Regions from separate parts of the Alistipes sp. cv1 genome, predicted to be linked through region 1. Evidence: riboswitches for the same ligand, from Rfam matches in the RefSeq annotation. Region 1 holds a riboswitch; each other region holds the start of a gene.
The links. Region 1 has a riboswitch for cobalamin ahead of C1A08_RS11855 (ribonucleoside triphosphate reductase). Riboswitches for the same ligand answer to the same signal wherever they lie in the genome.
Positions count from the first base shown of each region.

Region 2: linked by a shared signal. The riboswitch ahead of C1A08_RS08670 (cysteine-rich CWC family protein) and the one ahead of C1A08_RS11855 (ribonucleoside triphosphate reductase) in region 1 are both predicted to bind cobalamin.
Region 3: linked by a shared signal. The riboswitch ahead of C1A08_RS07905 (ABC transporter substrate-binding protein) and the one ahead of C1A08_RS11855 (ribonucleoside triphosphate reductase) in region 1 are both predicted to bind cobalamin.
Region 4: linked by a shared signal. The riboswitch ahead of C1A08_RS12765 (threonine/serine ThrE exporter family protein) and the one ahead of C1A08_RS11855 (ribonucleoside triphosphate reductase) in region 1 are both predicted to bind cobalamin.

Region 1 is NZ_OEPW01000008.1:28,644-34,517, reverse strand. Features, by position in the region: gene C1A08_RS11865 (diaminopimelate dehydrogenase) at 1-885, shown strand, start outside; gene def (peptide deformylase) at 913-1,470, shown strand; cobalamin riboswitch at 1,648-1,854, shown strand; gene C1A08_RS11855 (ribonucleoside triphosphate reductase) at 1,970-4,102, shown strand; gene C1A08_RS11850 (anaerobic ribonucleoside-triphosphate reductase activating protein) at 4,104-4,736, shown strand; gene C1A08_RS11845 (DUF4251 domain-containing protein) at 4,819-5,370, opposite strand; gene C1A08_RS11840 (hypothetical protein) at 5,635-5,874, shown strand, end outside.
Region 2 is NZ_OEPW01000005.1:2,026-7,899, forward strand. Features, by position in the region: gene C1A08_RS08655 (amino acid permease) at 1-751, shown strand, start outside; gene C1A08_RS08660 (hypothetical protein) at 1,043-1,807, shown strand; gene C1A08_RS13115 (hypothetical protein) at 2,403-2,609, opposite strand; gene C1A08_RS08665 (O-antigen ligase family protein) at 2,636-3,655, shown strand; cobalamin riboswitch at 4,237-4,444, shown strand; gene C1A08_RS08670 (cysteine-rich CWC family protein) at 4,545-4,778, shown strand; gene accC (acetyl-CoA carboxylase biotin carboxylase subunit) at 4,775-5,874, shown strand, end outside.
Region 3 is NZ_OEPW01000004.1:147,044-152,917, reverse strand. Features, by position in the region: gene C1A08_RS07910 (iron ABC transporter permease) at 1-431, opposite strand, end outside; gene C1A08_RS07905 (ABC transporter substrate-binding protein) at 428-1,546, opposite strand; cobalamin riboswitch at 1,861-2,072, opposite strand; gene C1A08_RS07900 (NADH-quinone oxidoreductase subunit N) at 2,198-3,619, opposite strand; gene C1A08_RS07895 (complex I subunit 4 family protein) at 3,630-5,123, opposite strand; gene nuoL (NADH-quinone oxidoreductase subunit L) at 5,145-5,874, opposite strand, start outside.
Region 4 is NZ_OEPW01000009.1:48,466-54,339, forward strand. Features, by position in the region: gene C1A08_RS12755 (ABC transporter permease) at 249-2,627, opposite strand; partial or broken gene C1A08_RS13515 (aminotransferase-like domain-containing protein) at 2,867-3,526, shown strand; cobalamin riboswitch at 3,671-3,870, shown strand; gene C1A08_RS12765 (threonine/serine ThrE exporter family protein) at 4,015-5,412, shown strand; gene C1A08_RS12770 (methylated-DNA--[protein]-cysteine S-methyltransferase) at 5,441-5,874, opposite strand, start outside.

The DNA of each region.
Region 1 (5,874 bases):
AGAGCAGCCATCGTCGGATATGGCAACATTGGAAAATACGTCCTCGAGGCGTTGCAGGCGGCCGAAGACTTCGAAATCGCCGGTATCATTCGCCGCGACGCCGCGAACGTGCCCGAAGAACTGAAAAACTATACGGTAGCCACCGAAATCGAATCGCTCGGCAAAGTCGACGTGGCGATCCTCTGCACGCCGAGCCGCAGCGTACAGAGCTTCGCGCTGAAATTGCTCGAGAAAGGGATCAACACGGTGGACAGTTTCGACATCCATACGCAGGTCGCCGAACAGCACGCGACGCTCGGCAAGGCGGCCGCGCAGCACGGCGCCGTTTCGATCATGTCGGCCGGCTGGGACCCGGGCAGCGACTCGGTGGTGCGCGCTCTGCTCGAAGCCTGCGCCCCGAAAGGGATTACTTACACGAACTTCGGCCCCGGCATGAGCATGGGTCACACCGTAGCCGTCAAGGCGATCGACGGGGTTAAAGCCGCGTTGTCGATGACGATTCCGACCGGGACGGGCATTCACCGGAGGATGGTTTACATCGAGCTGAAAGAGGGCTACGATTTCGACAAGGTGGCCGACGCGATCAAAAAAGACGCCTATTTCGTACACGACGAGACGCACGTGATGCGGGTGCAGAGCGTGGACGCGCTGCTGGACATGGGACATGGCGTCAACCTGACGCGCAAGGGCGTTTCGGGCAAAACGCAGAACCAACTGTTCGAATTCAATATGAAGATCAACAATCCGGCGCTTACGGCCCAGATACTGGTCTCCTCGGCGCGGGCTTCTATGTTGCAGAAACCGGGATGCTACACGCTGATCGAAATCCCGATGATCGACCTGCTTCCCGGAGACCGGACGGAACTGATCCGGCATCTGGTATAACAGGATTAAAAACAGCAAACGAACGATATGTTACTTCCGATTTATATTTACGGTTCGGCGGTTTTGCGCAAAGAATCCGAAGACATCGCCAAAGATTATCCGGAACTGGACAAATTTCTCGAAAACCTGTGGGAAACCATGTACGAAGCCGACGGAGTCGGACTGGCCGCCCCGCAGGTGGGCCGCAACATCCGGATCTTCGTGGTCGACGCTTCGGTGAACGCCGACAAGGATCCGAGCCTGGCCGGTTTTAAAAAAGCCTTTATCAACGCGCACATCTACGAACGCTCCGGCGACGCCGTTCCGTTCGACGAAGGATGTTTGAGCCTGCCGGGAATCAACGAACGGGTCGAAAGGCCGTCGCGGATCAGGATCCGCTACGCGGACGAAAATTTCGTTGAGCACGACGAGGAGTTCGAAGGTTTCGCGGCGCGGGTCATCCAGCACGAGTACGACCACCTGGACGGCAAACTGTTCATCGACCACGTGTCGCCGCTGCGCCGAACTCTGCTGAAAAGCAAACTGGCCGCGATGACCAAAGGGAAATACAAAGCGCACTATCCCTGCAAACTGGTGAAAAAATAGTTTCCGCCCGTTTCCGGGATCTCTTTCAGGGCCGTTCGCCGTTTCGGGCGAGCGGCCTTTTTGCATACCGTCTTTCCTCGTCGCTTTCGGCGATGACAGCCAACCGTTTAATCGAATAGGTTTATAAGTTGTTGATAAGTATTCCGCCGAAAATGTTTTCCGTCGAAACGATTCGCTATGTTTGTGAAAACATTCGGTTCTCGATGCCGGGCGTCTCGCCCGGCAGGAGATCAAAAGGGAATCCCGTGAAAGTCGGGAACTATCCCCGTAGCTGTAAGTTCCTGCCAAAGGCCGCGCAAACCCGAATGCCACTGTCGGTTTACCCGATGGGAAGGCGCGCGACCCGGAACAAGTCAGAAGACCTGCCGGATGAATTGCATTGTAGCTTTCGGGTGAAGAGCGATCGAATGTCGGGGCCCTCCGTACGCGGCCCGATATCTTTTATCCTCCCGGAGTTACCATTTTATCTTATTGTTTAACTGTTTAAAATTCAAACAAGATGAATGGACAGACTCATTTACGGCAAATCGTAAAACGGACGGGCGAGATCGCCCCGTTCAGTCCGGAGAAAATCGAACAGGCGATCTTCAAGGCCATGCGGGCCTCCGGTGTGCCGAACCGCAAAGAAGCCCGCCGGCTGTGCAGCGAAGTGGTGGCCTCGCTCGAAAAAAACAGCGCCGAACAGACGCCGCACGTCGAACAGGTGCAGGACGCCGTCGAACAGGCGCTGTACCGTCGCGGCGATTTCGCGCTGCTGAAAAACTACATGCTCTACCGTCGGCAGCACGAACAGCTCCGCGAATCGAAAGAGCTGTTTTCGAACCTCGACGTGATGGACGACTACCTGTCGCAGGACGACTGGCGGGTCAAGGAAAGCGCCAATTCGGCCTACTCGCTGCAAGGCCTCAACCAGCACATTTCGACGATGATTACTTCGCAGTACTGGCTCGGCCGGCTCTATTCCGAAGAGGTCGCCGACGCGCACAAAAGCGGAGCTATGCACATCCACGACTTGGGCTTCCTGAGCGTCTACTGCGTCGGCTGGGATCTGAAAGACCTATTGACGACCGGGTTCAAAGGAGTCGAAGGCAAAGCGCAGAGCGCGCCGGCCCGGCACCTGCGGACAGCGCTCGGACAGATCGTCAACTTCTTCTACACGATGCAGGGCGAAGCGGCCGGCGCGCAGGCTTTCTCGAATTTCGACACCTTCCTCGCGCCCTACGTCCGCTACGACGGGCTCGACTACGCGCAGGTCAAACAGTGCTTGCAGGAATTCCTGTTCAACCTGAACGTTCCGACGCGGGTCGGTTTCCAGACCCCGTTCACGAACATCACGATGGATCTGACCGTCCCCGACTTCCTGAAAAACGAGCCGGTGGTTTGCGGCGGCGAAGTAAAAGAGGAGACCTACGGCGATTTTCAGCCCGAAATGACGCTGCTCAACAAGGCCTTCGCCGAGGTGATGTACGAAGGGGACGCGGCGGGCAGCCTGTTCTCGTTCCCGATCCCGACCTACAACATCACGCCCGATTTCGATTGGGAAAATCCCGATTACGACGGCATCTGGCAGATGACCGCCAAGTACGGCATCCCCTACTTCTCGAACTTCGTCAACTCGGACATGAAACCCGACGACGTGCGCAGCATGTGCTGCCGGCTGCGGCTCGACAAACGGGAACTAATCAAGCGCGGCGGCGGACTGTTCGCGTCGAACCCGCTGACCGGGTCGGTCGGCGTCGTGACGATCAACCTGCCGCGACTCGGTTACGAATCGGGGTCCGAGAAGTCGTTTTTCGAACGGCTGCGCCACCTGATGGAGCTGGCCCGCGAAAGCCTCGAAACCAAACGCAAGGTCATCGAGCGCTACACCGAAAAGGGACTCTATCCCTATTCGAAATTCTACCTGCGCCACATCCACGACCGTTTCGGCTGCTATTGGAAAAACCACTTCTCGACGATCGGCATCAACGGGATGAACGAATGCTGTCTGAACTTCCTCGGCGTCGGAATCGCCACCGAAGAGGGCGCGGCATTCGCCCAAAAAACGATGCGCTTCATGCGGGACGTGCTGGCCGTATTCCAGGAGGAAACCGGCAATATCTACAACCTCGAAGCCACTCCGGCCGAAAGCACCGCCTACCGGTTCGCGATGCTCGATACCAAGCGTTATCCGGATATCATCACGGCGAACCAAGCCGACCGACTGCTGAAAGGCGCCAAGCCTTACTACACCAATTCGACCCACCTGCCGGTAAACTTTACCGACGACCTGTACGAAGCGCTCGAAATGCAGGATCCGCTACAAGCGTTGTACACCGGGGGAACGGTGTTCCACGTCTTCACCGGCGAAAGCGCCGTATCGCCCGCAGCCGCCCGAGACATGGTGCGCCGCGTGACCGGCCGGTTCCGGCTGCCCTACATCACGCTGTCGCCGTCGTTCAGCATCTGTCCTTCGCACGGCTACCTGTCCGGCGAACATTTCGTCTGTCCCAAATGCGGCGGGAAGGCGGAAGTATACAGCCGTATCGTCGGATACATGCGCCCGGTAAGCCAGTGGAACGACGGGAAACGGGAGGAGTTCGCCGACCGCAAGCTGTTCGACCGCCGGATCGTCCACGAAACAGCGATCTGACATGCGAATCGGAGGTTTTGTCAAACAGAGTCTGATCGATTGGGAGGGAGTACTTTCGGCCGTCGTATTCACCAAAGGATGCAATTTCCGGTGCGACTACTGCCACAACCCGTCGCTGGTACTCCCTTCGCTGACCGATCACCTACCCGATCTGTCCGAAACGGTCATTCTCGACTACCTGCGGCGGCGCAGGGAGTGGATCGAAGGAGTCGTCGTAACCGGCGGCGAGCCGACCCTGCACCCCGGACTGACCGGCTTTCTGGAGAGAGTCAAAAGGCTCGGATACCGGATCAAGCTCGATACCAACGGGACGAATACGGAACTATTGTCCGCCCTGATCGACATGGGACTGGTCGACTGCGTGGCCATGGATATCAAAACGATCCCCGACCGCGAACACTACGCGAAAATCTATCCGGCCGTCACCGACCGCCAGATGGACAACGTGCAACGGTCGATCGACCTGCTGCGCAACAGCGGGATCGACTACCGGTTCCGCACGACGCTGATTCCGGGCGTCCACGACGACGCCGTCCGGGAAGAACTTTCGGCCCGATTCGCCGGCGACCCGCTCGTTTTCCAGCAATTCCGCCATACGAGCGGCATCCTGTCGGACTACCCGCCGGAACGGTAACATTCCGCACCATGCACGCCGCCCCGCGCCAATCAGGATTTCTGACTGGCGCGGGGCGGCGGATTTTCCGGAAACGCCTTTATTAGTGAAAACGTCCCTTAAAGACCCTCGAATCGACAGAGGGAAGCACCCTTCCTTCCATCGTAATCCGGTTGCTGCTGTAATTCGGATCGACGGTCACGCTGGCGCGGTCGGCGCCCGGAATCAGCATGATATCGACCCGCGCGGAGATCCCGATCCCCTGAACGTTCATCCCGTAGTAGAGATATCCTTTTTTGTCCGTCCGGACGGTGACATCCGACACGTTTCCGCGCACCGTAATGCCGCCCACGCCGTTCGGCCCGGCCAGCACCGTATTGAAGGCTATCTGCACGAACGCCTCGTCGCCGTCGCGGGAAACGAAATTCGTATTCGAACTGACGCTGGCCGTACGCCCCCGTTTGAAAATAAGCCGGTCGACTTCGACTACGAAAGCGCCGCTTTCCAAAGCCTGCACCGCACCGAGGTGCAACACGCTGTCCATCGCGGCCCGGCGCGCTTTCTCGACCTGTCGGGCCGCTTTGCGGGAATTCGTCTGCGCGGACAATCCGCCGCCCAGCAACGTCAACAAAACGATCAAAACAATCTTTTTCATAACACGCATTATTATTTCGGTATGCCTCTGTTAAAAAAACGCCGCGCGATCCGATCTCCGTATACGGACCGTATAAAATCTACGCAATCTGCATCTTATCCAGCAATTGTCATGCCGGGGCGGTTCCCGTTGCGCCCGGCGGAGGAGATTCGCCCCGCGAAGTGCGGCCGGCGGTCTTCGTTATGACAAATTTACGGCGGAATTGGCAAACATCTTGCATTTTCCGGCAAATTATACGTAATATTGCACTGTGATTACGATACGATGAAAGCACTGTACAGCAACATCATGCGACTGATCCTCACGATCGGACTGTCGGAAAGGGATCTTTTCGTCGACAAAGTTTCGAAAATCATTTCGGAAAAGATGGACGCCGACCCGCAGCGCAGCGAGCACATCGCGGAGAGCCTGCTGCGGATGGCCGAATCGCTGAAGGACGAACTGCTGCTGCGGCAGTTGTTCGCGCAGACCCGCGACGCGGAACCGCCCGCGGCGGACAACCGC
Region 2 (5,874 bases), on a different contig from region 1:
CAAAGAGCCGCAGAAACAGTTTCCGAAAGCCATGTTCCTGGCCGCGCTGATCTCCTTCGGGCTTTTCACGCTCGGCTCGCTGGCCGTAGCCGTCATTACGCCGTACGACCAGATCAACCTCCAATCGGGACTGTTCACGACGTTCGACATCGTATTCAAGCACTACCGCGTCGGCTGGCTCACGAACGTCATGAGCCTGCTGATCGCTTTCGGCGTCCTGGCGGGCGTGATGTCGTGGATATCGGGCCCCAGCCGGGGCCTGCTCTGGACGGCCAAAGAGGGCCAATTGCCCGAATTTATGAAAAAGACCAACAAGAACGGCGTCCAGGTCAACATCCTGGTGATCCAAGGCTGTATCGTCTCGGTGCTCTCGTCGCTGTACATCGTGATGAAAGACGTAAGCGTCGCCTTTTTCCTACTGAGCGCCCTCACCATCGGGCTCTACCTGATTATGTACATGATGATGTACGCCGCAGGCATCCGCCTGCGCTATACGCAGCCCGACCTGCCCCGCAGCTACCGCGTGCCGGGAGGCAACGCCGGGATGTGGTGCATCGGCGGCGGCGGATTCCTCGCCGTGCTGTTCGCATTCACCGTAACGTTCTTCCCGCCGTCTCAGTTGCCGGTAGGCAGCCCGGCGCTCTATACGGGGCTGGTCGTCGCGGGCACGGTCGTATTCCTGGCCATCCCGATCGTCATCAGCGTCGCAATGGGCCGCCGGGCGCGGAAAAACCGGCAGCCGTCGAAATAAAAAATTCCGGAAACGCTTCCCGGACAGTCGTTCCCCCTTCCGACGCATCGCTGCCGGAAGGGGGAACCGTCATTCCGGACAAGCCGGAAAGGTGCGGACAGGCCGCGCCGCAAACGGCGGTTTCGCTCCCCTGGCTTACCCGCTCCTCGCTTCCCCGCGTCATGGACGATCCGAATTTACAGCACCAAGGACGCCCCGCCCCGTTTATAAAAAACGAAACGATCTTGCTTTTCATTAAAATGATTTTTATATTTAGAATGGATTCATTTTAATAACCTGAAAACAAGTTCAATGAACAAAATTATCTACGCAACGGTTTTATCGTGTTTTATCGCGTCATTCGGTTTTTCGCAACAAAGTACGAAGTATCGGAAAATAATCGAGAACAACAGCCGGGACGACTGTACACAGACCGACGACGAAAATACGATTCCGCACGGATCTTATAATTTCGACAGTAAAACGGACATCGAGATGCTTTTTTTCGGAGACATCAATGCCAGGATCGAATATTTTCTGTCTCCTTCATTCGAAAGTCCGGACGGATTGCGAATTTTAAAGGATTCAACAAACAATGCGTATTTGCTGGAGGTAAAACGTATCGCGAACTGGAAAGAAGTAGAAAATCGACTGTCTGAAAAATATCCTTCGATAGGCATTCCGGGCGAGATATATTTCTCAACACCGGAAAACATACGAAAGTTAACCCGAGAGCATAACAACGCCATGTATCGCAAAAGAGAGAAAGAAAGGCTGAAACTCTATGCGGTCGAAACACAAACGTTTCCGATAAGTCATCGATTCGCAGAAGCGTTGTATGCCGGGTTCGTTACGTCGATAGAAGGCTTTGCTATGAAAGGAAGACCGGCAATGACAGGCGACGGTTACAGTGTGACTTTCCGCTGCGTCGTCGATGACGATGTTTGGACATTGACTATCCAAAATCCTCGGGTGGAAAACATACTCGAACTGTCCGATCTGTGCAAACGAATCATCGAAGACGCGGAAGCGGGCCGATTCGACGAATCGAAGTATATCGGATCGTTAGAGAATTAATGCGCTTGTCAAAAACCCGGACGAGCGGAGCGGTCGCCGAATCGCTCCGCTTGCTTTACACTTAAATTAATATCTAACCGGCAATCCGGATGAACGGCCACGGCATTTCAGAATACCCGGCGAAGACGCGAAAATACGGAGTCTTCACCCTGTCCTTTATCATCGTGATCGGGATGGGATTTTGCTACGTCGATCTGTTTACGGATGCCGGGTGGAAATCGAAATGGTACTGGCTTTATACCGCCGTATCCGTCTGCGGCCTATCGTTCTTTCTTACCGGAGCGGGGCGCCCGGAAACCGGGAAAACGTTCCGGATCGGGCTGCCGGACTGCCTGCTGGCGGCGCTCGTGCTGTACTGCCTGTCCAGGGCCGCCGCCGGGCAATTCGCGGAAGCTTTCCTGATGCGGTGCACCGCGTTCCTGCCGATCTACTGTCTGGCCGGCCGCGTAGTCCGGAACCGGTCGTTCGAACCGCTGTCGGCAGCGGTTGCGGCATCCGCACTGCTCCTGGCCCTGTACGGCATCGCGCAGTACGCAGGGCTGCTGCCGGCCGGAAAAACGTTCCGGGTAGTCGGAAATTTCGATAACCCGGCGGGTTACGCCTCGATGCTGGCGCTGAGCGTCCCTTTCATCCTGTATTTCGCCTTATCCGGCCGACGCCGGATGCGGTATGCGGTCGGCGTCGTCTGTGCAATCGTCGTCGGGGCGATCGTCTTGTCCGGTTCCCGCACCGGAATACTGGCCGTCGCAGCGACCGGTCTTCTGTACGCCGTAAGGCGGCGCAGCGACTTCCTTAGACGCACGACGGACGGCCTGGAAGAAAATCGTACTGGCAGCAACGGCCGTTTCCGTCGCGGCCGGATTGTATTTCATAAAAAAAGAGTCGGCCGACGGACGGCTGCTCATCGGCCGATGCACCTGGGAGATGATCCGCGAAAAACCGCTGACCGGACACGGATACCGGTGTTTCGAAGCCGGGTACATGCTCCGGCAGGCGCGTTATTTCGAACGGAATCCCGAAAGCGGATTCGCTCCGCTGGCCGACAACGTAAAACACCCGTTCAACGAGTTTCTGCTGTTGACCGCAGAATTCGGAGCCGTCGCCCTGCTGCTGACGGCGCTGTGGATCGCAAGCCTGATCCGGGCTTATCGGAAAAACCCGAACGACGAATCGCACACGCTCGCGACGGCACTGTCGGCCGCGGCGGCGCTTTGCTGTTTTTCATACCCGCTCTCGTATCCGTTCACCGGGTCGATCGTCGCACTCGCGGCAGGCGGCCTGACGGCCCAGTCGCGCCGAAGTTGCGAACGGTTCCGCGCGCGGCGGGCTTCCGGAATCCTCGCCGCGCTGTCGTCCGCCGCGCTGCTGGGATTTGCAGCGAAAGAAATGTATTACGAAAACCGATGGCACCGCGTGCAGAAAACCGCATCGTCCGATCGCCCGCCGCTGCCGGAATACGAGCGACTGTACCCGTTTTTGGATAAAAACGCTTATTTCCTCTACAATTACGCAGCGGAATTGAATGATGCGGGCGAAGCGGACAAAAGCCTCGAAGCGGCGACGGCCTGCGAAAAAATGCTGAACGACTACGACGTGCAGATGTTGAAAGCCGATGCCCACAAAAAGCGGCGCGATTTCCGCCGGGCGGAAGCCTGTTACCTGCTGGCGTCGCGAATGTGCCCCGGACGATTCATGCCGCTGTACGAACTGGTGAACGTATACGACAGCACGAACCGGCCGGACAGGGCGCAGGCTCTGGCGGCGGAGATCGCAGACAAACCCGTGAAAATACCGTCGGGACTCGTCTCCGCAATAAAAATAAAAATGCGGGAACGAGTCGGCGACTAATGCTAATTGCTGTTTCCTTCTTGTAGCCCCGCGCGCGCAGTCTCGAATGGCTCCGGAGTAGGCCGGAATGACAACAACATCAGAATCGGAGATACCGACGAGCTGTTCTACAGGAAAGACAAGAATGGATGGATTTCGCTGGGCAGGCAAAAGGCCCGGGATATCAAACTGACTTTCCACGACATACCGAACAAGGCCCTCTTTCTCTTACTGTATCTCAGCCCGGACAAGGAAATCGAATATTTACGGTCGACCGGGACGAGAAACAGATCTGGTAGTAATTCCGGAAAACGACCGCCCGGCAAACCGGATACGATCCGCAGGGAAAAAGCATTTTACGTTTCACGCGCGGATTCGTGCCGGCCGGAATCGATGAAAAATGCCGAAAGGCTCTCTCTCAGGAAATGTAAGTTATAATCAGGACGGCTCTCTCGCCCAAACCGGAAAATCGTTCTTTCATCGTCTTTACCCAGCGACATCCGTAGTTGACTGCAACACACAAACAACTAAATACAAAATATTTACAAAATAAAAAGAACGAAATTACAACGAAACAGTTGGAAGTAATGAAATAAATGTTTTAACTTTGACGGCGAATCGGTTCGCCTTTTTGCACTCAGAGAAAGGCGATAAAAGGGAACCGGGTGCGAATCCCGGACAGTCCCGCTGCTGTGAAACTCCGAACAACGTCCTGAAACGATCTGAATGGCCACTGGCGGCAAACGATAACGTCGGGAAGGCATCAGGACGGGAGTCAGTCAGAAGACCTGCCGGTTCAGGTGATGTTTTACCGTCCCGAGGGTTGGATGTTAAAACGTGGAAAGTTTAATCATTTTTTTTAATCCGGATCGTTCTGCTGAATGCAGACCGTTTGCGGTGTGTGATAACGATGGAAAAAGTTTGTCCTCGTTGCGGAACACGTTTTGCATGTTCCCTCGATGCTGTTATGGATTGCCTCTGCGCGGGCGTGGCTCTGGATGACGCCCAGCGTCGGTTCATAGCGGATAATTACGACGATTGCCTATGCAACGACTGCCTTCGCATACTCAGGGAGACCTTCTACTCGACAGGGATCAATCCCCGGTATGCTCCTATTGTAAAACCTAAATCATATAGCGAATGATCGAAAAAATCGTTATAGCCAACCGAGGAGAAATCGCCGTCAGAATCATCCGTTCCTGTCGCGAAATGGGAATCCGTTCGGTAGCTCTTTTCTCCGAAGCCGACCGCATGTCGAAACACGTCATGCTGGCCGACGAAGCGTATCCCATCGGCCCGGCTCCGTCGAAAGAAAGTTACCTCGACGTCGATAAAATCATCGAAACAGCTCTGAAATGCGGTGCGGACGCCGTCCATCCGGGATACGGTTTCCTATCGGAAAACGCCGGATTCGCACGAAAATGCGAAGTGGCGGGAATCACGTTCATCGGCCCGCGTGCGGAGACGATCGAACGGATGGGCGACAAGATCTCGGCCCGCCGGTCGATGACGGAAGCCGGCGTGCCCGTGGTGCCCGGCATCCAGCGCCAACTCGAATCGGCCACTGAAGCGGAACGGATCTGCCGAGAAATCGGCTTGCCGGTCATTCTGAAAGCGGCTTCCGGCGGCGGCGGCAAGGGTATGCGCCTGATCCGGTCGGAAAGCGAAATCGGCGAGGCGTACGCCGCCGCTAAATCGGAAGCTCTGTCGTCGTTCGGGGACGAAACAGTCTACATCGAAAAATACATCGAGGAACCGCACCACATCGAATTCCAGATACTGGGGGACGCGCACGGGAATATCGTCCATCTGTACGACCGGGAGTGTTCGGTACAGCGCCGCCACCAGAAAATCGTGGAAGAGAGTCCGTCGCCGTTCCTGACCGACGAACTGCGACAGGAAATGGGAAAGACCGCGGCGGCGGCGGCCCGGGCAGTCGGTTACGTCGGGGCGGGAACGATCGAATTTCTCGTGGACAAAAACCGCAACTTCTATTTCCTCGAAATGAACACCCGACTCCAGGTCGAACATCCCGTAACTGAAGAAGTGCTGGGCCTCGACCTGGTCAAAGAACAAATCTACATCGCCTCGGGCCGCCCGCTGCACCTGCGACAAACGGACATCGTCCAGCGGGGGCACTCCATCGAGTGCAGGATTTGCGCCGAGGATGCGGACAACGGCTTCATGCCTTCGCCGGGACTCGTCAAACAGGTTACCGAACCCAACGGGCTCGGAATCCG
Region 3 (5,874 bases), on a different contig from region 1:
AAGATGATGATGCACAACACCGCCGTCGCTCCGACGAATGCGCCCGATACGACGGCCATATAACCGCTGAGCATGAAACCGCCCGTACCGCCGACCGTCCCTCCCAGCATCAGCATCACCAACGCCACGCCGAGACTCGCCCCCGTATCGATCCCGAGAATCGACGGGCCGGCCAACGGATTGTTGAACACGGTTTGCAACATCAGTCCGGAAGTAGCCAGCGCCGCACCGGCCAACAGCGCGGTCACGGCCTGCGGCAACCTCGATTCGAGCACGATAAACGACCACGAAGCCTGTCCGGCCTCCCCGCCCGTCAGGATGCCGAGCACCGCCCGCAACGGAATCGGCACCGACCCCAGGAACAGGCTGGCCGCAAACAGCACCGCGACACAGCAAGCCGCCGCAACGATATACCGCACCGAAATGCTCACTGCCGCATCCTGTTAAAATACCGCAACCGGTATCCGGGTATCGTCCCCGGATGAAAAATCTCGATCAGGTCGCCCAACACCCGGTCGGGATGCATCGGCATTTCTTCGTAATAAGGCGTTTTCCCGGTATTGCAGACGAAAATATTCCGTTTTTTAAAAGCGTCGAAATGCCGGTAAGGTTCGTACTCCGTCTGCAGTTCCGCATAGGTCAGTTCCTGCGGCGCATTGTATTTAATAAGCCAGAAATCGGCTCCCTGTCCCTTTTCGAACACCGTCTCGAACGCCAACGGCACCGAACCGGTAGTCGGGTCGTCGGCCCAGATGTAATCGGCCCCGGCATCGCGGTACAAGTTGGCAATGTAACTGCGGCCCCCGGGAACATACCATGCCGATCCGTATTTTTTCTCGGACAGTACGGTCGGACGCACGCCCACCGTATCCGTCATCCTGCACAGCGAATCGTATGCCGCCGCCGTCTGCCGGAATAGCGAATCGGCCCGCTGTCCTCTGTCGAAAAACAACGCCATGAAACGCATCCATTCGGCCCTTCCGAGCGGCGTAACCTCCATATAATCGACGCATTCCATGATCGGAATCGCCGTTTTTTCGATCCGTCCGTAACCGACGTTCTTGAACGGCGAAGCGATGATGATGTCGGGCGCCAGGTCGATCACCTTTTCGACATCCGGCGACGAAGCCTCGCCCAGGTCGGCAATAGCACCCCGGGCCACCCCGTCGCGAATAAAATCCAGGTCGATATAACGGGGCTCGCAAACCCCTACGATCCGGTCGCCCACCCCCAGTTCGTCCAGCATACCGCAGTGCACGGCCGAATAAACCACGACCCGCTGCAACGGCGTCCGTACGATATTTCCTTCCGGAAGTCCAACCGGCAGCGGCCTCTCGCGGTCGACGAGCACATAACGACGCAGCAACCGGAGGCTGTCCCACGGACTGAGCACGTCGACGAGCGTATAATCCCGGAAATGCTCGACCCGATAATGCCGGGCATATTCTATCCGGAACGCTTCGCCGGCGCCTTCGCCGGATTTCCGGCCCGATCCGCACCCCGCTCCCAGCAGTATGACGGACAAAAAAAGAAAAAACGATCGAATCAATCTCATCGGAATACCCATATTTTCCGGTTGAACTTACAAAGTTACGCAAATTACCGATCCCCTACAAACCGAAACAAGGACAGATGAGCACCTTATTCAGATCCTCATCCGTCACTCAGGGGGAAAACTACTTATCATATTCGTAAAAAACGTCGTTCGCAGGGCGTCGATCCTGTAAAACCGTTTTTCCGTAATATTCGTCCGGCTGCTCCGAAATAAAATAAAAGAGGAAGAAAAAACGCGAACCCGGACAACTCCCGTCCGACCCCCGCAAAGAATCAACCCATTCCGCTTTTTACCCGAAGCACAAATGTTTCAAACGAATCGAGGCAGGTCTTCTGGCTCGCCTCACATCCGGCAGTCTTCCCATCCTTACGACAGTGACTTTCAGAATCGCCGGACATTTTCCGAGGCTTACAGCTGCGGGTACAGCTCCGGGATTGAAACGACGTTTCGCACCGGATTCCCTATTACGGCCATTCCGCGTCGCTGCGGTCGGGCCACCTTGATTCAACTGGAAGCAAAGGTAAAGCGTTTTTACGAACAATCAAACGTTCCCGACGGTTTCCGGTAATTTTTTTTGCACATTTTGTACACAAACGAAAAAGCCGGCGAGTTTCACCGGCTTTTATAGGATTCGATCCCACGCTACATTCCGTAGCTCAGCAACGAGATCCGATCGTACACCACGCTCAGGACTCCCAACAGCAGGATACCCATGCTACAAGCCACCAGACTGGCACGCATGTACCCGTCGCTGCGGAACGCGGCGATCGGCGCCTCGTTCTTGTTGATGAACATGGCCCTGACCACGAGCAGATAATAGTACAGCGAAATAATCGTATTGATCAGCGCGATCAACACAAGGATGTAATACCCTTGCTGGGCGGCGGCTGCGAAGATGAAGAACTTGCTGAAGAATCCGGCGAACGGCGGAATCCCGGCCAGCGAGAACATCGCCAGCGTCATCACCAGCACCAGTTTCGGATTCGTTGCGTACAATCCGTTGTAATCGTCGATCGTCACCTTGCCGGAGCGGTTCTCAATCGCCGAAATCACGCCGAAAGCGGCCAAGTTGGACACCATGTAAACCAATATGTAATAAACCAGCGAAGTCATACCGAGAGCCGATGCGCTGATCACTCCCAGCACGATGTAACCGGCCTGCGAAATCGACGAATAAGCCAGGAAACGTTTGATATTGCGCTGTCGAATCGCGAACAAGTTGGCGATCGTGATCGTCGCGATGATTACGCCGTAGAGCACGCCCTGCCACTGGGCTGCGATCGGAGAGAACACCTTCATCAGGATCGTCATCAGCACAAACACGGCAGCCCCTTTCGAGATGACCGACAGGTAAGAGGTAACGGTCGTCGGAGCGCCCTGGTAAACGTCGGGCGTCCACTGGTGGAACGGCACGAGCGAAATTTTGAAGAACAGCCCCACGACGAAGAACAGGAAAGCCATGATCTGCAACGGCGAACCGTTCACGGCGGCCGGGATGTCGTCGAAATAGAGCGTTCCGGTCGTACCGTAGATCAGCGACATACCGTACAGCGACAGCCCCGATGCAAAGACGGCGTTCAGGATGTATTTGGCTCCGGCTTCGGCCGATTCGCGTTTGAACTTATCGAAAGCGACCAACGTAGCCATCGGGATCGACGCGGTTTCCAGTCCGATAAAGAAGAACAGGAAGTTGCCGGCCGAGATCATGAAGTACATGCCCAGCAGCGTGGTCAGCGTCAAGAAATAGAATTCGCCGCGCTTGTGGACGGTCGTATCGCTTTTGAGCCAGCCCTCGGCCTGCATCAGCACGATCAGCGTCCCGACGTTCAGGATGCTTTTGACGACGCCCATCATCGGCGTGTACTGGTACATGCCGCCGAATGCTTCGCCAGCGACTCCCGGCACGATGTTCAGCAACGTATGTACGCCGAACAGAATGCACGCTACGGGCTGGAAATACCGCAAACCGTTCTTCGAAGCCATCAAATCGTAGAGCAGCAGGATCACCATCACGGCGATCAGCGACAGCTCCTCTTTCATCATCAGAAAATTACTGTAATCCATATAGCGTCCTCTATTTCATTAACTGTTGTACAACGGGCAGCAAACTGTCGTTGATCATATTCGACACCCACAACGGCGCCATACCGAGTCCGGCGATCGCCACGATCAGCACGACGACCGACAGGCGTTCGAACCACACGGCGTCGGTCAGCGCCAGGTGATCCTTATTCAGTACCGAACCGTAAAACACCTTGCCCACCATCCGCAGGATATAAACCGCCGTAATCACGATCGACGAGCAGGCGACGATCGTAAAGACGCGGTGGAACGTATCGGTATGCTCGAACGAGCCGACGAACACGGTCATCTCGGCTACGAATCCGCTGAGTCCCGGAAGCCCCAGCGACGCCAGTCCGGCGATTACGAAGCAGACGCTCAAAAACGGCATCACCTTCATCAGACCGCCCATCTCGCGGACATCCCGCGTATGGGTGCGTCCGTATATCATCCCGATCAACGCAAAGAACAAGGCCGTCATCAGTCCGTGCGACAGCATTTGCAACACGGCGCCGGTCATCGCGGTCTGGTTCAGCATCAGGATCGCGAACAGCACCAGTCCGCAGTGGCTGACCGAAGAGTAGGCGTTGATGTATTTCAGGTCGGTCTGCTTGATTGCCGAGAACGCTCCGTAGACCACGCTGATACCGGTCAGCGTCAGGAAAATCCATGCCAGTTCGTTGGCCGCCTCGGGCATCAGGAAGATCGCCACGCGAAAACAACCGTATCCGCCGAGTTTCATCAGCACCCCAGCATGCAGCATCGAAACGGCCGTAGGCGCCGAAGCGTGACCGTCCGGCGACCACGTGTGGAACGGAAACATCGCGCCGAGCACCCCGAAGCCGACGAACGTCAGCGGGAAGAACAGGTACTGCGCGCTCATCGGAATCGTATGTTTGGAGATTTCGAGAATATTCATCGACAGTTGACCGCCTTCGGGCGCCGAATGGAAATAGATGCCGAGGATGCCGACCAGCAGCAGCGCCGAACCTCCCATCAACATCAGCGTCAGTTTCATCGCCGAATACTCTTTCCGGCCGGTTCCCCACACGCCGATCAGCAGGTACATCGGGATCAGCGCCACCTCGTAAAACATGAACATCGTGAACAGATCAATCGAAATGAAGAATCCGAACACCCCGATCGACAGCAGCGAGAACCATGCGAAAAACTCCCGCGGTAGCGGCGACATTTTCCACGAAGCGAACACCCCGGTAAAGACGATCACCGACGACAGCAGCAACATCGCCACCGAAATACCGTCAACGCCGACCGAATAGTGGATATTCAGCGGAGCGTACCACACCGCATCGGCCGTGAACAGCATTTCGGCGCCGTTCCCCGCGCTGCGTTCTCCCAGATACATCGCCACCAGCGCCACGGACAGGCCCAGCAACAGCGAGGCGCCGACTACCATGATCGCACGGATGCGGCGGATGTCCTTCGTGAGGAACATCGCGCAGGTCATCAGCAGCGGTATCAGTACAAATAAAGATAAAAAGTTCATATCCGTATCAACTTATTTTATTCAACAAAACAGCACCAGTACGGTAATCAGCAACAATCCCACGAGAAATACGAACGCATACTGCTGCACCTGTCCGGACTGCAATCCGCGAATCGCCAGCGACATCCGGTTTGTCACCAGCGCCAGCCCGTTCATCGCGCCGTCGATCACATGCCGGTCGAACCACGCGATCGAACGCGAAACGCCGTTGAAAATGATCCTCTTGGTAATGAAAAGATATACCTCGTCGATGTAGAAGCGATGGCTAGCCGCACGGTGCAGGCCGCTGAACGTACGCGCCAGACGATCCGGAATCGGACTGTGCTTGCGGTAAAACACCGTAGCGACGGCGATCGAGATCAGCGCAATCGCGATGCTCGTTCCGGCTACCGTCCAGTCGAGGTGGATGATGTAGTCGGCCCCGTCGCTGCTGACGAACTTGCCGAACGGGATGAACCCGGCAACGCAGGTGACGGCGGCGAGGATAATCAGCGGCGTCGTCATTACGCCGGGGGCCTCGTGCGGCTCATGCTCGTGCTTGGCCGGAGTTCCCCAGAAAATATTGTAGTACAGACGGAACATATAGAACGCCGTCAGCGCGGCGATAAAGCTCATCACCCATCCCATAGCGGGCGCGAACATGAATGCCGCGGTCAGGATCTCGTCCTTGCTGAAGAAGCCCGAGAACGGCGGAATACCCGAAATCGCGAGGCAGGCGACGAGGAACGTGATATGCGTAATCGGCATCTGC
Region 4 (5,874 bases), on a different contig from region 1:
TATAGAAATGCAATGCGGTGCAAAGTCACAACTCCTTATTAGTGATCTAAAAAGTTAAGACTCGCGTTAAAACGTTGATATATAACGGATAAAAACCGAAGGTTCGGTTCTCGTTTTCCGCTCTTAAAGCCCTGATAAAGAGGCTGCAAAAGACAGAAAAATCCTTATGTATCCATGATATGTAAGGATTTTTTCTTTTTAGGCCCCCGAAAGGAAAAGCAGGAAAAGACCGGGGTACGTAACTTGGTTTATTCCGACTTCAGGTTGTTGACCGGATTCTCGTTGGCTACTTTCCAGGTGCGGTAAACCACGCAGGCGGTGACGATGATGCAAACGCTCAGGCCGCCCGCGATAAAAAACAAAGGGTTCTGCGGAACTTTCTCGGCAAATTGCCGTTGCCAGTATTCCGAAACGAAGTAGGAAATGCCGCAACCCAGCAGGGCTGCCGGGAGGGTTATCCTCAGAATGTCCCCGAGGAAAATCCGGAGAATGGTTCGTACCGATGCGCCGTTTATCTTGCGGATGGCTATTTCCTTGCGGCGGCGGTTGATCTCATCATTCGTATAACCGATTAGGCCGATCAGCGAGATGATTACCGTAATCAGACCTCCGATCGTAACATAGATCCAAAGCATACGCGAACTCTCGTACAGTCCGGCTATTCTCGAGGAGTAAAGCGTCAGCTCCAGTTCCGCATCCGGCATCAATTCTTGCAATCTGGAATCCGCTTTTTCTACGGCTTGCGCCGTCATCCTGCGAAACTTCACGAGCAGGTATCTCGACGGAATGCGCCGATCCTGGCGGCCGTAGAGCATGACGGAGGGCCGATCGTCCAGGTTGCCGGCCAACGATCCGATGCGGTAATTCTCGTATACGCCGCAGATCGTAAAGTCTCTCTGCTCGTGCCCCGTGATCGAGATCCGCTTGCCGACCGCACCGTCGGGCCAATCCGCGAAATCCTTCATCCGATCGACGAAAGAGCGGCTTACCATAATTTCATTGGAATGGGATACTTCTTCCGTAAACGAACGTCCTTCGACGACCGGAATTTCCATCAGGGCCAGAAATCCGTCGCCGACGCGGAAATGATCGGCGATCTCGAAACAGGTCTGGTCCGTGCCGGGTAACATCGCCGCGCCGCCCGGCATTTGGCCGAACGGCAGTCTTATGCAGGAAGACACTTGTTCCACTTCCGGAAGTTTTTCGATTTCGTCGGTCAACATCGTTCGAGCCGTCGAATCCAGATCGGTGACCGCGCAGTAAGCCAGGCGATCGTACGAGTATCCCGGATCGCTGTTCAGCATATGCCGGTGTTGTTCGCCGATTACGATCAGCAGCGAAACCAGCAGCGCCGAGGCCGTAAATTCCATGAACAGCAATCCCTGCTTCCAATGCCGCTGGTTTTCCTTGAAATTGCGGAAGGCGGACGCTACCGGAATGCGGGCGAACAGCATGCCGGGGACGAACCCGGTTACGAAAAATACAATGGCGCAAATGCCCGACAGGATGAAAGCTCCTTTGGAGAAGAACAAGGCGGCAAGCGAAACGTTCAGCAATCCTTCGACGGTGTCCCGGCACGCGAGGATCAGCAGGACGGCCAGAGTGAGCGAAAGAATCAGATGTACCAGCGTTTCCGACATCGTCATACGGTGGATGTCGGTCCCGGATGCGCCGTACGATTTAGTCAGGGCGATTTCTTTGCTACGGTTCACGATCGCCGAGATCGCGATCAGGATATAGTTCATCACGGCCGTGAACAGCAGCGCGAAAGCGAGGATCGCCAACATGACGGTCATGTTCCGGATATTGGCTTCGCCGGTATGCACTTCCCTTATAGGTTTCAGGAAAAATGCCAATCGGTCGACGCCGGCATTTTGCAGGGCTTGGGGGACGATGTGTTTTTGTTGCATCCGGTCGATGGCCGGACGCAGGGTTTCGGGCGTGACGCCGGGGGACAGAAGCACATAGGTTAGGTAGTGGCGGCCGAACCAGGCCAGGAAGCCTCCGTCGTCCGCTTCCTCCAATGTGACCAGTACGTCGTAGCGCAAGTGCGAGTTTTCCGGCGGATCTTCGAATACGCCTCCGATGGTCAGCGTCATCTCCGGTTTGTTGTCGGAAGCGATGACCGTGCCTTCTGCCCGGTCGATTCCTCCGAGCTTTTCGGCGAACGAGCGCGAAATCATCGCATAGCCGGGCCGGGCCAATACCTTTTTCGGATCGCCCGACAGTACCGGACGCGGCAGCACGTCGAACAGGCAACTGTCGGCCATCAGGATGCCGCCGATCGAGTAGCGCCGCTTATCGGACGTTATGAATTTGTTCCTGTCTCCGCCGATATGGGTCAGCCGGGTTGCGGCTTCGATGCCCGGTACTTCCTCTTTCATGGTCGGAGCGACGATTGCCGAAACGGATTCGCTGACCTTCGACTCGTTTTCGTTGCTCGTGTAGCCCGTCAAACGATAGATCCTATCCGCATTCGGATAAAACGAGTCGTAGGATTGTTCGAAATAGATCTTGGCAATCAGTACCAGACCGATGGCCAATCCGATACTCAGCGAGACGATTTTTGTTACGTTATGCCGTCCCCTTTTGAAGAGCGAGCGTATGGCGATGTTCAGATCCCTCATATTGGTCGTCGGTTTTTATTTTTCCGCTTTGGATCCGGCGGAGTGCTTTTTCAATCGATACAGCAATGTTCGAAAATAATGCCGCGATGTGCTAATGTTTGTAATACAGGATTTTATGTTGTGTGGTTCGATCCGGGTGTGTAAAATTAATGGACACTGTTGAATGAATCCTTTACAGATGAGGGCAAAAGAGTGTTAAGAACCTGCTCGGAAGTCGGATGGATTGAAAATGAACGGATGGAAAAACGTGGAGCCTGGAAAGACGCAAGAAACTGGCCGGACTGCCCTCGAAATACGGCGTCGCGGTACAGGAAGACAATCCGTACGGCGAGCTAAGATTCGAAGGAGCGTCTTTGCCGTCGGTAAAGTCTTTCGACACGACCGGCAACGTCCCGTGCACGGGACGTTTTTCTAAAATTTTCTGCCCCGGATTCCGGATCGGCTGGATCGCCGGAGACAAGGACATCATCCGCAAGTACGTCCTGGTTGGTCAAACAGGGAACCGACCTGCAATACGATGGCCCAGATGACCATCGTCCGGTATCTACAACGGTACGACATCGACCGGCATATCGGAAAGATAGTCGAAGTGTACAAAAGGCGCAGGGACGTTGCGGTCGGATCCATCGAACGTTACTTCCCCGCGAACATAAGATTCATTCGGCCCGAAGGCGGACTATTTATCTGGATCGAACTTCCGACAGGGATTTCGGCGCGCGAAATTTTAAACAAATGCCTCGAAAAAAAATAGCTTTCGTTCCGGGCGGCTCTTTTTTCCGAACGAGCATAAAGAGAATATCCTCAGGATCAATTATTCCAATATACCCGGAGACCGGATCGAGAAAGGACTTAAAATCTTCGGGGAGGTCGTCAAAGAATATATCGGCAAATCCGAATGACCTTTTCCGGCGACCGTCCCGGCGCGCAAACCTCGAAAAACGCTCTTCCCGAAGGGAGTTTTTTATTTGCCTTTCTCGCCCGAAAAAGTTCGCAGGTTGCCCTAAAATATCGCGGCGGATCTATTTTAATTAATTTTAAAAACTTATCTTTGCCTCGGAATCGGTTCCGGGGGCGCTTTTCTGTCGTCCGGATTAAAAGGGAATCGGGTGAAAATCCCGGACAGTCCCGCTGCTGTGAAGCTCCGTTTACGCTTTGATCATACGATACCACTGGTTTCGAAAGGGGCCGGGAAGGTTTCAAAGCGGGAGTCAGTCAGAAGACCTGCCGTTCGTAAAAGGCTGTTTTTGCTCGTGGGTTTAGAAAAATAGCGAAAAAAATTATCCTCGTTTTGAGAAATATACGGATGAGAAAGTATGTCAGCGTCGTAGTGGAACTTTTGAACACCGGCACGGCAATGCCGGTTTGTCGGATGTAAAGAGAGGCGGTTATGGAAAAGACATCACAGTATTCGGAAAAACTTTTGCACCGGAAGCTCGACCTGCTGCTGCGTACGGGCAAGCTATTGATGGAAAGCGCGGCGGACACGAGCCGCATCATGCGCAACATGAAACGCACGGCGGCCTACCTGGGACTGCCCGACGAACACCTGCATATTTACATCAACTACAACATGCTGATGGTAAACCTGGGCGACGAAGAACATTCGTTTTCCAAATTCCAGAGTTGCGAAAAACACGGCATCAACATGACTGCTATTTCCGCCGTCAGCAAACTCTCCTGGAGAGCCATCCGCGAGGATTATTCGCTGGAAAAATACGAGGAGGAGCTGGAAAAAATCCGTACCCGCAAACGTAACTACACCCCCTGGCAGGTAGCCGTCGGCGCGGGATTCGCCTGCGGCGGGTTCTGCATCCAGTTCGGTTGCGACTGGCCGGCCTTCTTCTACGCTTCGGTGGCCGCTATCCTGGGGTTCCGTTTGCGTGCGGTGCTCAATGATCTGGGTTCCAATCACTTTATGAATATTGCCGTCGCCGCCTTCGTCTCAACGTTGCTGGCATGGGTTTCCACGTTCATATCGACGCTCGCACTGCCCGGACCGCTCCATGCCGTTCTCCATTCCGATACGCCGTGGCATCCGCTGATGGCCTGCGCTCTTTTCATCGTCCCCGGCGTCCCGCTGATTAATTTTGTAAGCGACATGCTGGATAACTACGTGCAGGTGGGTATCACACGGGCCGTCAATACATTGCTCATCGTGGTCGCCATGTCGTTCGGCATCGCGCTGGCCATCCACGTCTGCGGGATCGACAACTTCGTGAAGGATCTGAGCATGACGCCGCATCACACCTATTTCGAATTCGCCGTAGCGGCCGCCATATCGGCCGTAGGATTTTCGATGATCTTCAATATCCCGCGCCGGTTGCTCTGGGTGGTGGCCGTAGGAGGCGTCATCGCCGTTTGCTCCCGCAACTTTGTCAATCTTGGCCCGAGCAACCACAATATCGGACTGGACATGGGACCGGTGATCGGTTCTTTGGTCGGCTCGGCCCTTATCAGCATCATCGTAACGCGGGCGGTGCATTGGTTCCACACCCCTCACCATTGCCTATCGATTCCCAGCGTCATCCCGATGATCCCGGGCGTGCTGATGTATCGGGCGCTGTTTGCTTTCATCGATATGCGCGGCGTGGTGGGCGAAGTCACCGTAGCGATGAACAATGCCATCCAGGCCTCGCTTATGATCCTTTGCATCGCTATCGGCGTGGCCATCCCGAACATTTTTGCACGCCGCTGGATCACTCCCAAACGTCAAAAACAGTTGAAACTGCTCATCGAGCGGCGCAGGCTGCACGGTAAGTTCGTCAACCTGACGGACATCGGCTAAACGAGAAGACGCGACAGCGGCCGGCCGCCTACAATGCGGTCCCTTTTTTCGGAACGAACAATCCCGACATTTCCGCCCGTTCGAGATTCAGAAGCCGCACTTTCCGCGTAATGCCGCCCGCATAACCCGTCAGGCTTCCGTTGCTCCCGACGACGCGGTGGCAGGGCACGACGATGCTGACGGGATTGTGCCCCACGGCGCCGCCTACGGCCTGCGCCGATACGTTCCGTACTCCCTGTCGCCGGGCGATCTCCCGGGCGATCTCCCCGTAAGTGACGGTTTCCCCGTACGGGATTTGCCGCAGCACGTCCCAGACGGCGAGCCGAAACGGCGAACCTTGTAGGTGCACCGGCGGCGTAAAACCGGGGATGCCGCCGCCGAAATAACAGTCCAACCATTCCCTGACCTGCCCGAATACCGGCAGCATTTTCTCTTCGTGCCGGGCCGACAGCGTGTCGGCAA